DNA from 2 places in the Sneathiella aquimaris genome. Region 2 is predicted to be linked to the other one. Evidence: riboswitches for the same ligand, from Rfam matches in the RefSeq annotation. Region 2 holds a riboswitch; the other holds the start of a gene.
What was found. A riboswitch is a leader RNA that binds a small molecule or an ion and turns the genes downstream of it on or off. The one in region 2 is predicted to bind glycine.

Region 1 (7,488 bases), 210 kb from region 2:
CGGCGAGAAGAAGAGTTCTTTTTTCACGTGTCATACCATCCACCTCCGGCAGAAATAGCTGAATTATTCCTGCTTTTCAGAATTATCCAGCAACAATGCGCCGCGTCGCTTGCTAAAAGGAGCCGTCCATCCTAAATTCGGCGAATTAGTACATCAATTTCCAGATGAACACCAGTGTGAGACGTACTAATCCGGTCATAGAATTTGGAATAATGAAAGAAAAGCAGGGTATGATACGTTTTTTCAGTCGCGGAAAACTTGTAGCTTCGATGATTTCACTGTCTTTGTTAAGCGCGTGTAGTGGATCTTTTGATGCGGCCCTGCCAGATATTTTTAACCCAAATAAAGTCGTCCTGCCGTGCCCTGCCGTTTCAGTTCTGCCAAACGCGGACACAATTACCGTTTTTCAGGATGGCCCGGGCCGCGATCTTGTCGATGTCGAATATGAGGGGATTATCGCACCTGTCAGCGGGGAGTGTTTTTATGAAAATGATGATACCGAACTGGTCGTGGAGTTAATTTTGCGAATTGGTGCGATCAAAGGGCCGGCGGCGAAAGGCCAAACCCATACATTCCCGTTCTTCGTTGCGATTGCAGACAGCTCACGCCGGATTTTGACAAAGAAGATCCTGCAAAGTCCGGTAGAGGTTGCAGAAGGTCGGCGTCGGGGTGCTGTTCAGGAAGAGATTGTACAGCGAATCCCTTTGCCAACCAATCGGGACGGCCGTGATTATACGATCGTTTTAGGACTGCAACTCACCAAGGAAGAGCTGGAATATAACCGTAACAAAGTCAACTAACTACGGCACCGGGACGCGGACCCGCTTTCAAAAACGACTTATCGTCAAATGACCTTTCGAACATGTTCAAGGAAGGAAGAAACATTGTCTTCCAGTCCTTTTGAATGTTCCTGAAGGGTGTCGGCTTCGGTAAGGAGTTTTTTACTGGTGGCGGAGGTTGCCTCCGTCGATACTTTTACAGTCTTGATATTATTTGACACCGATACAGTGCTTTCAGAGGCACTTGCAACACTTTGCGCAATCTCCTGAGTGGCCGCATTTTGCTCATCCATGGCCGAGGAAATGGCGGTGACAGCATGGTTGATATCGCTGACCGATGAATTGATTGTCTCCATGGAAGAGACGGCTTCATCCGTCGCGTTTTGAATATCAACAATCTGCTTGCTGATATCTTCGGTTGCCTTTGCTGTTTGATTGGCCAGATTTTTAACTTCGTTGGCAACGACCGCAAAGCCCTTACCCGCATCGCCCGCCCGGGCGGCTTCGATGGTGGCATTCAAGGCCAGAAGATTTGTCTGGCTCGCGATATCCTCAATCAGCTTCACAACTTCGCCAATTGATTGGGCGGCGAGTGCCAGACCTTTGATTTTCGTATTTCCGCTATCGGCCATTTGCGAGGCCGTTTGGGCATTTTCAAGAGAGTTCCGAACTTGTCGTCCGATTTCCTGAATAGAGGCTGACATTTCTTCAGCTGAACTTGCAACCGTTTGAAAGTTAGAGGAGGCATTTATCGCAGCATTGTTGACATTATCGACCTGTGTTGCCGCATCACTTGCATGACTTGAAAGGAGATCGGCTGAATGGTGCAACCCTTCGGCGCTCTCATATATTGATTTTGAGACGCTGCCGATTGTGTGTTCAAACTGATAAATGACGTCGCTGAATTCATTCGTTCGATGCTCAAACATGTTTGTGCATTCATTAATGGTGGCAGCCGTGCGCTTGAAAGCACCATCCATGTCAAAATCAATAATTCGGCGGTAATATTTCTGGTCGGCCACATGTTGCATGGATGCTGCGGCTTCCCTCATAAAGGCATCAGTCCGATCTGCTAATTCGTTGATGGACCACATTAATTCAGTGAGCTCGGTGCCTTCTTCTATGTGGGAAATTCGGGCTTCAAAATCACCCACGGCCAGTCGTTTGCAAATATTTTCAACTTTTTTGATTTCGTCAGCGGAATGGGAGGGAGTTTGAAATCCGGTATGGGTCATATCGCCCGCCCGTGCTTCCAGCATCAATCTCATATTGTCCCGCTCCTGCATCGCTTTTCGGGCATCCCGCCTGAACTTAATTGCGACAACAGCCACTGCCACCAAAGCACCGACAAATGCAATGGACATGAAGTTGAACGAATTTTGAGTATACAGGTAAATCGCGAAGGCCGCACTGGTAACAAGGGCGGCTCCAATTACGGGCGAAATGGATTTAAAGAGAGAAGAGCCATTTGTCATAGTTGCCTCCTTGATCCTGGATAAATGTTGAGAGCAAGCCAAGGGAGGCATTTAATCCTTCTTTCGGCGACGAATGGGATTTCTCTTCGGCAACAAGTTTCTGATAGAAGGGGGCGATTATTTTGGTGACGATGTCTGGATCGACGGCCCGCCTGTTGGAATGGTATCCGACTGTGACGTCATCTTGAACAGAAGGGGTTACATGAGCGAAGACCCAGTAGTAATCACCGTTCTTGCACAGGTTTTTAACATAGGCAAAGACTTCATTGCCTTTTTCCAGCTGATCCCACAAATAATGGAAAATCGCTCTTGGCATATCTGGATGGCGGATCAGGTTATGTTGGACCCCAAGTAGTTCCGGTTCGGAAAAATCTGATATCTCCATAAATTTCCGATTTGCGTAGGTAATTTTACCACTGAGATCTGTCTTACTGACAATGATTTCTTTTCTGCCAAGATGGCGTTCCTGATCTGTGGGCGGAGTGTCTGGGCGCATTCTGTTTTAAACCATCTTTGTTTCACAGTTCTATTTCCCCCACAGTGGCTCAAAATGGTTAATACTTTGTAATATTATTAATTTACTGTTGTTAAAGGCAGCAAGAAAATAAAGATCGAAATGATCTTAGTTCGCAGGAAGGTCGTTTGTTCGTTTGACAGAACGAAAAGCTTGGCTATTATCACGGCTTCATACAGATGATCCCTGCGGGAGAGATGGATTTATCCATCGCCGAAGGAGCAACCGCCCCGGAAACTCTCAGGCACCCGGACCGCAGGGGGATGAAACTCTGGAAAGCAAATTACCGTTGGTAATTTCACCGAAGGGGTAAGCGTTAGAATCCAGTAGGATTCGCAACGTCAAATCTCTCAGGTCCTTAAGACAGAGGGGGTTGCTTTCGGTACAAGTGTATCGCGGCATAACCTCTTTGCTGGATTGAGATTTCTTATGGTAAACACTTCTGATGTTAATCGGACCGTTCTTTACGACCTTCATATAGAGCTAGGCGCCAAAATGGTCCCCTTTGCCGGGTATGATATGCCTGTGCAATATCCTGATGGAATTATGAAGGAACATTTACAAACCCGCGAATCTGCCGGGTTGTTTGATGTGTCTCATATGGGGCAGGTAGTGATCACCGGGAAAGATCCTGCAAAATCCATTGAAAAGCTTGTTCCCGGCGATATCCAGTCCCTAAAAGATGGCGAAATGCGCTACAGCTTTTTTACAAATGAGCAGGGCGGTATTCTGGATGATCTTATTATCACCCGCCGCGAGAATGATCTGTTTGTTGTCGTGAACGCTGCCTGCAAAGAACAGGATATTGCCCTTCTAAAAGACGGATTGGCGGGAGAGGCCGTTGTTGAAGAACTGACAAACCGGGCTCTTGTCGCTTTGCAGGGCCCAAAAAGTGCCAGCGTTTTAGCGCGTTTTAATCCGGAAGTGGCGACTATGCCATTTATGAGTTTCAAGGAACTCGAGATCGATGGCATCCCGTGCTTTGTAACCCGGTCAGGGTACACAGGTGAAGACGGGTACGAAATTTCCATTCCAAATGAAAACGCCGTTGCAATTTGCAAGAAACTCCTCGCAGAGGAGGAAGTCGCCGCCATTGGTTTGGGGGCGCGAGACTCCTTACGTTTGGAGGCAGGCCTGTGTTTGTATGGCCATGACCTGACAACAGAAACAACGCCCGTGTCAGCGGGCCTGTTATGGGCAATCAGCAAACGGCGACGGGAAGAAGGCGGATTTCCCGGCGCCGATATTATTGTAAAAGAAATTGCGGACAAGCCAGCCATGAAACGCGTTGGAATTCTGCCTGAAGGGCGGGCACCCGCAAGAGAACATACAGAAATTGCAGATATGGACGGAAATGTTGTCGGCGAGATTACGTCCGGCGGATTTGCGCCCAGCCTGCAGGCACCGATTGCCATGGGCTATGTTCCTTTGGGACTCGCAGCTGCCGGAACAGAAGTTCAACTTATTATCCGCGGAAAAGCAAGGGCGGCAAAAATCGTCAAGATGCCGTTTGTCGAACAAAGATATTACCGGGGCTAAGTCCTCAAACCTGAAAATTTAGATTGAATTTGGGAAAATCAGATGAGCATTAAATATACCAAAGATCACGAATGGATTTCCATTGAGGGTGACATCGCGACCGTCGGCATTAGTGATTACGCACAGCAGCAACTGGGCGATGTCGTTTTTGTCGAAGTCCCCGAAGTGGGCGCTAACCTCGGAAAAGGGGATGAACTTGCTGTTGTTGAAAGTGTTAAAGCGGCATCAGAAGTTTATGTTCCAGTTGCCGGTGAAGTTGTTGAGGTGAACGGTGATCTTGAAGATACGCCTTCTCTGGTAAATGACGAAGCGTTGGGCAGTGGCTGGTTTGCAAAGCTTAAAGTCGCTGACGCCTCTGAACTGGACGATCTGATGGATGAAGATGCGTACAAGTCTTATATTGAAGGTCTTGGCTAATGAGATATATGCCGCATACCGCTGCCGAAAGGCAGGCGATGCTGGAAAAAATCGGTGTTGGGTCGGTTGATGATCTCTTCGTTGATATTCCAGAGGACGCTAGACTGAAAGGCCTGTTGGATTTGCCTAAACATGCACCCGAGATGGATGTGGATGCGCAGATGCAAGCCTATGGCGCGAAAAGTCTTTCGCCGACAAAAGCCCCCTTTTTTCTAGGGGCTGGTGCTTATCGACATCACGTTCCTTCGGTTGTTGATCATTTGATACAGCGATCAGAGTTTCTGACTGCCTACACGCCCTATCAGCCGGAAATCAGTCAGGGAACGCTGCAGGCGCTGTTTGAATTTCAAAGTCAGGTGGCATTGATCACCGGAATGGATGTGGCAAACGCTTCCATGTATGACGGTGCAACATCCTGTGCGGAAGCCGTCTTGATGGCATGTCGTGTGACACGGCGCAAAAAAGCAATCCTGTCCGGTAATCTGCATCCGCATTACCGCGAAGTTACTCAGACAACGCTGCAATATACTGATTTTGAAGCTGTCGAATATCCAACAGTCCCAATGGGAGATGAGGATTACACAGCGGGTCTTGGAAAAGATATTGCCTGTGTTGTTGTTCAGAACCCGGACTTCTTTGGTCGTTTGCAGGATCTTAGTGACCTTGCGGAACAATGCCACGAAGTCGGGGCATTGCTGGTCGTTGTTGTGAACGAAATTGTATCACTGGGCGCGGTAACACCGCCCGGAGAGATGGGGGCTGATATTGTTGTGGGTGAGGGACAGTCTATTGGCGTTCCTTTGTCTTATGGGGGGCCTTATGTTGGTCTGCTTGCAACGCGCGATAAGTTTGTCCGGCAGATGCCCGGCCGGCTGTGCGGCGAAACAACGGATCAAGAGGGAAAACGCGGTTTCGTTTTAACCCTTTCCACGCGAGAGCAGCATATCCGCCGAGAAAAGGCGACCAGTAATATCTGTACCAACGCTGGTTTGTGTTCATTGGCGTTTAGCATTCACATGAGCCTTCTGGGAGAAACTGGTCTTGCCAAGCTTTCAGAAATCAATCATGGCGAAGCGGTTACGGTCGCTGAAGCCATTGATTCTTTGGAAGGTTTTGATGTTCTGAACGACACTTTCTTCAATGAATTTACGGTGAAATTACCATGTTCTGCCGAAAAAGCTGTCGAAGCGATGGCTGATAACGGTGTTTTGGGTGGTGTCCCTGTCTCGCGGCTTATCCCTGGAAATGCTGCTTTGGACAACCTGCTGCTCGTTGCGGTCACCGAAACAGTAAAAGCAACCGATGTTGAAAAATTGGTTTCTGCCCTGAAGGAGCTTGTCTGATGCTAAACAATGTTGGACGTCCGACCCGTCCCGGTGAATTGGATGAGGCACAGGCCGTTTCTGATACCTTCACGGGAAACCGGGCGCTTAATCTGGAAACACCTCTCATTTTCGAACAAGGGGTGACTGGCCGCGTTGGTGTTGATTTGCCGGAACCTAAAAAGGTAAAATCCCGTCTTGGGGGGCTGGATCGCAAAAAAGCGACTGGACTACCCGATTTGTCAGAACCGCAGGTTCTTCGCCACTATGTTCGGTTAAGTCGTCAAAATTATTCCATTGATGCAGGCTTTTATCCTCTGGGTTCCTGCACGATGAAACATAATCCGCGCATCAATGAAAAAGCAGCGCGGATTGCCGGTCTTGGCGATATCCATCCTTTACAGCCAATAAGCACCGTTCAAGGGGCGCTTGCCCTTATTGATGATTTGGGTCATTGGCTGAAAACCATAACCGGTATGCCAGCCGTTGCTATGTCTCCTGCGGCTGGTGCCCATGGTGAGTTATGTGGTGTTATGGCCATACGGGCCGCGCACGAAGCAGCCGGAGAAGGTGCGCAACGGAACCGCATTCTTGTTCCTGAGTCAGCACATGGTACCAACCCTGCAACCGCAGCTCTATGCGGATATAAAGTCGACGCTGTGCCGGCAAGGGCTGACGGTCGCATGGATATGGAGGCCTTTAAAGCCAAGCTGGGACCCGATGTTGCGGGTGTTATGCTGACCAATCCAAATACCTGCGGTCTGTTTGAAAATGACGTCAAGTTGATTGCCGACCTGGTGCATGAAGCTGGTGGGTATTTTTATTGTGATGGTGCAAACCTGAATGCCATTTTGGGCCGGACCCGTCCGGGCGATCTTGGTGTTGATGCGATGCATATCAATCTGCACAAAACCTTCTCAACGCCTCATGGTGGTGGTGGTCCGGGTTCAGGCCCAGTTGTGTTATCTGATGCCTTGGCGCCTTTCGCTCCTGTTCCTTATGTGGTTAAGGACGACAGCGGTTATCGGCTTCAGGAACATGTGGAGGGGGATGCGGAAAACAGCTTTGGACGCATGAAGACCTATCATGGACAGATGGGTATGTTTATCCGGGCGCTGGCCTATATGCTTAGCCATGGTTCAGATGGACTGCGGCAGATTGCCGAAGATGCCGTTCTGAACGCCAATTACATTCGCGCTGGCTTAAACGATGTGTTGCATGCACCCTTTGATGGAGTTTGTATGCATGAAGCGTTGTTCGATGACAGTACTTTGAAGGACACTGGCGTTACCACACTGGATCTGGCAAAGGCGATGATTGATGAAGGATATCATCCGATGACGATGTATTTTCCTTTGGTTGTTCATGGTGCGATGCTGATTGAACCGACAGAAAGCGAAAGCAAAGAAACTTTGGATTTGTTCATCGGGAGCATGCGTTAT
Region 2 (7,488 bases):
CACGACAAATTGGTCCCTCAACGGGATCCTGGTAAATGGCCTCTTGGAAAATGCCGCATTGGATAAGCCCGTCAAAGGTATTTTTGGTCCAAATGGAACCTCCGAAATGTGTCAGTTCAATGGTCGGATCGTGCGGATTGACTTGAAAGAAAAACAAACTGCCATTGAATTGGATGGAAGCAGTCGTGAAGTCGCCGCGCTGCTCCCTTTATGGGTTCTTAAATACAATCTGGCGTGAGAATTAACGAAATAGCGATCATGTGCTGAGGAGAATATCTTCCGCGCAGATCGTTATTTTTTCAATTGCCTGCTTCCAGTCCCCTTTTGACAGTCTGATGGAAATATCAGCACAGCGCTGCTTCATGTCATGGTTTCCCAGTGCTCCATTGATAATTGCAGATATCTCTGCTTCATTCGCCCCAGAAGGCACTCTGTCTCCTAGTCCCTGTGCTTTGATCAATCTTGCTGATAAATTTGATTCTGACTGTCTTGGAAACATGATTTGCGGCCGACCAGTCATCAAACAAGAGGTCGCTGTCCCCCCACCTCCAGAATGCAGCACCAAGCTTACTTTGGGCAGCATCCTGGCAAAATCCACTGGTTTTTCAAGCATCTTCAGATGTTCGGAATGGTATCGCTGAGTTCGCTCTGGACTTGCGCCTCGAATATAAGCGGTGGTGGGAACCGCGCTTTTCTGCAAGACGTTTAAAAGTATCTCACTATCTGCCGCCTCATTCGCCATATACAAGAAAATATGATCGTCTTCAGGCAATTTTGCAGGTTCAAGAGAAACTTCCAACGGCCCGCACACCGGCACTTCCCTTAACCCATCATAGGGGTCCAGTTGAGGTAGAGTGCATGCGAATTGCCCCTCACTGTTAAAAACCTCTGGCAGATAGCGATAGGGTTTGAGCCCTTTTTCACGACGTAACTTATTGAAAAGCACAAGCAATCTCTGCTGGTTCACCAGAGGCTTACCCGTTGTTATGACAGGCGGGTATTCTTTTAAAGAGGCAGGCGGAAGAGTGAAGCCATTACCAATATTGATTATCGGCACACGCCCGCCAATCGCCAGGTTGAGGCCCGGACTGTGATCAGCAACGATCAAATCAGGTTTGGCAATCGTGACCAAATCGTCCCATGCGGACATCATGGTACGCAAGATTTCCGGATACCCGAAACCCTGCCGTGCGATAACATCGGCGTAACTGGGTGTTGCAACTCCTCGCACATTCGCAATCGGCGGATTTTTCCAGTAAGGCGCCTGTATCATGGAATAGCCATGCTTTTTGACAACATCATAACACTGGGTCACATCGCGACAGGCAAACAGAATATCATGCCCTTTGGCTTTCAAAACATCAGCAATGCGAAGGAGTGGGTAAATATGCCCGAGGCTAGCCCCAAATTCCCAGCCGAATAACACTTTTGCCACTTTCGCTTCCCCTCGAACTAACCCATACTCTCGCCATCGGTTTTATTAATAAGACCACCTGTTAAAAAGTCAGGCAATGCGAAACTGCGCTAAAGACTTAACCGAGGAGAGAAGTGTGTCATTCGGTGAATTAAGCACCCCTACTTTGCTTTTGGAAAAAACCAAACTTATCGCCAATATCAACAAATTGGATTTACGGTTATCGACCCTATCCACACCATTGAGGCCTCACCTGAAAACCTGCAAGTCAGCGCGGGTCGCCGAACTGATTCCCAATATCACGCAAAATGGCATCACCGTTTCAACCCTCCACGAAGCGCGCTATTTTTTAGACAATGGCCACACTGACATCCTGTATGCGGTGTCAATCGCGCCGCAAAAATTAACACAGATAAAACAGCTTCAGGATCAAGGCGCGTCAATGACACTTATTCTGGATACACTGGAGGCTGCAAAAATGGTCGCCCAATCGTCGGAGGAGCTGCAAGCTGTCTTTCCTTGCCTCATCGAAATTGATTGCGATGGAAAACGTGCGGGCCTCCCCCCACAAGCGCCGGAAATTGTTGAAATAGCCGCATTCCTAAACGAACAAAGTGGAACTCAAATGAAGGGTGTCCTCTCTCATTCTGGCGGTTCTTACTATTGCCAAACCATACAGGAACTTCAGGAAATGGCGGAACAGGAACGCATTTCGATCACAACCGCCGCCCAGCGCATTAGAAACGCAGGCCTACCCTGCCCGGTTGTCAGTGCAGGTTCAACGCCAACAGCCACCTATGCCGCAACTCTTGAGGGGGTAACGGAATACCGTGCGGGCGTTTATGTTTTTCAGGATATGGTCATGGAAGCCCTCGGCGTGTGCCAGACAAACGATATCGCTTTGTCAATTTTGACAACAGTCATCAGTCACAACAAGTCTGGGAACAGGCTTATAATAGACGCGGGCAGCCTTGCGTTATCAACGGATCCAGGCAAAAAGAACCGTCTTGGTGAACCGCATTACGGATGCGTTTGCGACGCAACCACGGGCCAACCGATCGACGGGTTATGGGTGACGTCAACCAATCAGGAGCATGGCTTGATTTCATTGGATAACTCAAACAGATCCCTGACGGATTTTCCAATCGGGACACAGTTTCGAATCCTGCCAAATCATGCTTGCATAACGGCGGCAGCCTATCCTGGATATCACATTCTCGACGATCAGGTGCCGCCCGCCGTAATCGATTATTGGGATCGCTCTAACGGATGGTAGCGGGCAAATGTTTGGCGATTCTTCAATAAAACTTGACGCTTATTGCCTAGCCTCATAGGGTCAACCCGCCTGTAATATCAGGCACCTCTAAAATCCCTGACGGGAGAGCCCGTTTAATCGGCGCCGAAGGAGCAACCGCCCCGGAAACTCTCAGGCAAATGAACTGTCAGGTATAGAGGCTCTGGAGAGAGGGTCGGTAGAATATCCGGCTCCACCGAAGAGGTACCCGGCATCATCCGGTAATCTTTCAGGTCCACGGACAGAGGGGGCATCATCTAACAGGTAGACCGCAAGGTCACAGGGTATGAGGATGCCGATATGACGGAAATTGAAAAAGCAGGATTAGGAAGTGTAACACCGGTTATCCCAGCGAAGCCGAGAAACACTGATCCCGTGCCCACCTCACAGCTTGATGTCAATATAAGTGTGACAGACCTTTATACTATCGGTATTGGGCCGTCTTCCTCCCATACTGTTGGACCGATGCGTGCGGCCAAAAGATTTGTCGATCATCTTATTGCCGTTGAGGCATTCGATAACACAGCGCGGGTCCTGGTTGAATTATACGGATCTCTTGCGCTAACCGGTCACGGTCACGGAACTGATATTGCTATTCTATCAGGACTGTCTGGCGAACGCCCCTCCCTGATTGACCCAGAGGCGATTGCCCCACTAGTTGATAAAATTCGGACAGAAAACCTTCTCAATCTGGGAGGACGGAAAAATATTCCCTTTTTTGAGGATGAAAATCTGCTGTTCCTGAAAGATGAAATGCTGCCGGAACATTCAAACGGTATGCGCTTTTGTGCCTATACCAGCGATGGGGATCTACTGGTGGAAAAAGACTATTTCTCTGTGGGCGGCGGTTATGTTGTTTCTCACAATGAAGGAGACAGGGCAGAAACCAAAGGTCATAATATTAAGATGCCGCATCCGTTCACCTCTGCCGCTGAACTGCTGGCGGTTGGCAAGGAAACGGGCCTTAGCATCGCTGAAATTATGCGTCAGAACGAAACCACCTGGCGCAGTGATGATGAAACCAACGAATTTTTGGATAGCGTTTCGCAGGCGATGCTGGCCTGCATTCGGCGTGGCTGCGAAGCGGAGGGCATATTGCCCGGTGGTCTTAACGTCAAACGCCGTGCGGGGGCCCTGTTCAAGGAATTGATGGCCAACCCTGAACGCGCGTCCCGCGATCCGCTGACCGTTCTGGACTGGGTCAATCTTTATGCCCTTGCAGTCAATGAAGAGAACGCTGCTGGAAGCCGTGTTGTCACAGCGCCAACCAATGGTGCCGCCGGTGTCATTCCTGCTGTTTTGAAATATTATGAACGTTTTTGCCCGGGATCAAACGAAGAAGGTATTCGAAACTTCCTTTTGACTGCAGCGGCCATCGGTTCAATTTACAAAAAACGCGCATCCATTTCTGCGGCTGAAGTTGGCTGTCAGGGCGAAGTGGGTGTTGCCTGCTCCATGGCGGCAGGTGCCCTGGCTGCCGTGCTTGGGGGCACAAATGAGCAAGTCGAAAACGCCGCTGAAATTGGTATGGAACATAATCTTGGTCTGACTTGCGATCCAATTGGCGGACTGGTCCAGATCCCTTGCATCGAACGCAACACAATGGGCGCAATGAAAGCCATCAACGCGGCGCGCCTGGCCTTGTCAGGCGACGGCACTCATGTGGTATCCCTTGACGAAGTTATTGAAACAATGCGCCAAACAGGCATTGATATGCTCAGTAAATATAAAGAGACATCACAAGGCGGTCTGGCAGTAAATGTTGTGGAATGTTAGCCGTTACTCGGTCGTTGTCAGGATTTTTTTGACGTAGATTGGTAGCACGAAAGACGCTTTATGAACATCTGGCGTATAGTAACCGGTCTCAATATCAGCGTCTAGAAACCGGTCCGCAAGCGTTGCTTCAGAAAGCTTTCGCAATTCCTTGTTGTCGGTCGCCCATCCAAAGGCCAACGGACCGCCGACATAACTGGGAATTGTTGCCATATAAAAACTGACATCCTGAAACAGAAGTCCCAGACGATCATAACTATTTCTCAGCTCCTCTGCCTGAACAAAAGGCACGCCGTTCTGCGTAACGATTACACCGCCAGCCGTCAGGCAGGACTTGCAATCGGTATAAAATTCTTGGGTATATAAAACTTCGCCCGGGCCGTGTGGGTCGGTTGAGTCAATAATTATAACATCCCATTTCTGATCCGTTTCCTTCACAAACTGACACCCATCAGCAACCACAAGATCCAGTCTGGGGTCGTCAAAGGCACCATTTGAAATGCTTGGGAGGTATTTTATCGACAGATCAATAACAGAGCGGTCGATATCAACCAAAGTGACGGCAATATTGCGATGCTTTAAAACCTGACGAGCCGCGCCCCCGTCGCCCCCACCAATGATCAGGACCCGTTTTACGTTGCCATGCGCCAGAATGGGGACATGGGCGAACATTTCATGATAGATGAATTCGTCTTTTTCCGTTGTCTGGATCGCACCATCCAACGACATCACACGGCCAAAAGTACTGTTTTCAAAAATGATAAGATCTTGCAGGTCTGTTTTATCCCGATACAGAACCGTTCCCACATCCAGTGCCAGATTAACACCGCTATGAAGCCCTTCGTCAAAAACCTCCATCATGTCAAAATGCCTCGCTTGATTTCATTAATCTGCACGGTTTCCGGCTGAAACGCTTTTTTAAGCAACGGAATGCATTTGTGTGGCTCTGTTTTTCCGCACATAAAGATATCAAGGGCCATATACCCCTTGTCAGGCCAACTGTGAAAACTGATATGGCTTTCGGCAAGAACCGCCACGCCGGACAAGCCGTTCGGTTCAAACTGATGGATGTGAAAATGAAGCAGTGTCGCACCGGAAACATGAACACATTCGGTTAAGGTGCTTTCGATCAATTCCTTGTCGTTCAAACCTGTGGCTTTCCACAAGTCAACAATCAGGTGGGTTCCAGCGAAAATCATTCCGTCTTTTTCGACAAAATAATCTGGCTTTTCCACCTTTGCGTCACCACGCGGCATTTCAACAATTTCAGAAATATTCGACATTTTCACAGCCCTGATGCAAGGGCTACTGCCCTGCCTTGAAAAGATGGCGCGTTATCGCGAAAAAGGGACGGGAAAACAAGAGAAAAGTGCGAGACAGGATCCTCACCAGAAATCTCACGTTCAAAAAAGCGTCAACCTCTGCTGAAAAACCGGGAAAAACTTTGCCATCCGAATACCCGATCTCTATAGATCAAAGAATGTCTATGTCCTATATGCCCCTTGAGCTTCAGAAAAAATGGCGATCTGTCGCCTTGTTGTCTATTGCGCAAATTTTTGCACTTTCCCTCTGGTTTTCGGCCACAGCGCTTATTCCAGCCTTGAAAGAAGAATTCACCATTGGCGACTTTCATGCGTCTCTTTTTTCAAGCAGTGTTGCAATTGGCTTTGTCATTGGAACCTTTATCAGTGCTCTTTTTTCGATTGCCGACAGATTTCCACCCAAACAGATTTTTACGATCAGCGTCTTAGTCGCCAGCCTATCAAATATCAGCATTCTTCTCCTTGATCCGCTGTCCAACACAGTGATTCTTTTACGGCTGGTAACCGGTGTCAGTATGCTGGGCATTTATCCCATTGGTATGAAGATGATCGCAACCTGGGCCCGAAATGATGCCGGGACACTGGTTGGACTGCTGGTTGGGGCACTCACATTGGGAAGCGCATTGCCTCACCTTTTAAATCTTGTGAATATTGACTGGCTGGACTGGCGTTTCACCCTTGTGGGGAGTTCCAGCCTCGCTTTCTTATCCAGTATCATCATTCAGTTTGTCGATTTGGGACACCCGATTCCAAAAGCGCCTCCGTTCAAAGTCACACTGGCTTTGGAGGGCTGGAAAGACAAAGCCATTCGCTATGCCAATTTTGGATATTTTGGACATATGTGGGAACTCTATGCCATGTGGGCCTGGATCGGAATTTTCCTTCTGGAAAGCTTTCGAACTTCAGGGGAAGAAAACCCAGGCATACTGGCGAATATTTTAACCTTCACGACAATCGGGATCGGCGCTGCGGGTAGTCTGGTCTCTGGCAAGCTGGCCGACCGCTACGGACGAACAACAGTCACAATGGCTGCGATGATGACAAGTGGTAGTTGCGCCCTTCTAATTGGCCTGTTTTTTGGGGCCCACCCAGTATTTCTGACCATTATCTGTGTGATCTGGGGAATTTCTGTTATCGCAGATTCCGCACAATTTTCGACCTGCGTAATCGAATTGAGCCCCCCCAACATGATCGGCACGATGCTGACCATACAAACCTGCACTGGATTTTTAATCAGCCTGGTCACCATTCACTTGATCCCGGTGTTTGTTTCGAATTTCGGGTGGGAGGTCGCCTTCATGTCATTGGCAATCGGACCTTTCCTTGGAACCTATGCAATGGGACGTTTGAGGGGGCATCCAAAAGCCTTGCTGATGGCGGGTGGGCATCGATAGAAATACACTGAAGAGCGCATTTTTCTTTATCGCCCCCTTTTATTTTCTGTTATGCCGGTACCTGATTTCCAATTCCAATGAGAGACCGGTATGAAACATGTCACCCTTTTTCTTGCTCTGACCCTGACGGCTCTGCTCAGCGGCGGACAGGCCGCTTATGCAAAGTCTGACCGGTATATCGGTTACTATTACCCGGCACCACAAAGGATTGAGGTCTATTGCGCGCATGTAAACGCATTGCCCAATGTGGACAAAAAGAAAAGGGTCGGGTTTATTATTGGTATCAAAACC

Region 1: another riboswitch for glycine. It lies ahead of gcvT (glycine cleavage system aminomethyltransferase GcvT); the one in region 2 lies ahead of OIR97_RS04415 (L-serine ammonia-lyase).

Annotation. Positions count from the first base shown of each region.
Region 1 is NZ_CP112881.1:1,169,597-1,177,084, forward strand. It holds gene ispH (4-hydroxy-3-methylbut-2-enyl diphosphate reductase) at 1-34, opposite strand, end outside; gene OIR97_RS05335 (hypothetical protein) at 231-800, shown strand; gene OIR97_RS05340 (methyl-accepting chemotaxis protein) at 845-2,254, opposite strand; gene OIR97_RS05345 (PAS domain-containing protein) at 2,229-2,750, opposite strand; glycine riboswitch at 2,948-3,034, shown strand; glycine riboswitch at 3,038-3,137, shown strand; gene gcvT (glycine cleavage system aminomethyltransferase GcvT) at 3,198-4,307, shown strand; gene gcvH (glycine cleavage system protein GcvH) at 4,350-4,724, shown strand; gene gcvPA (aminomethyl-transferring glycine dehydrogenase subunit GcvPA) at 4,724-6,067, shown strand; gene gcvPB (aminomethyl-transferring glycine dehydrogenase subunit GcvPB) at 6,064-7,488, shown strand, end outside.
Region 2 is NZ_CP112881.1:958,810-966,297, reverse strand. It holds gene OIR97_RS04430 (hypothetical protein) at 1-238, shown strand, start outside; gene OIR97_RS04425 (glycosyltransferase) at 257-1,435, opposite strand; gene OIR97_RS04420 (alanine racemase) at 1,551-2,690, shown strand; glycine riboswitch at 2,781-2,866, shown strand; glycine riboswitch at 2,870-2,955, shown strand; gene OIR97_RS04415 (L-serine ammonia-lyase) at 3,009-4,484, shown strand; gene speE (polyamine aminopropyltransferase) at 4,488-5,342, opposite strand; gene speD (adenosylmethionine decarboxylase) at 5,339-5,764, opposite strand; gene OIR97_RS04400 (MFS transporter) at 5,962-7,197, shown strand; gene OIR97_RS04395 (hypothetical protein) at 7,288-7,488, shown strand, end outside.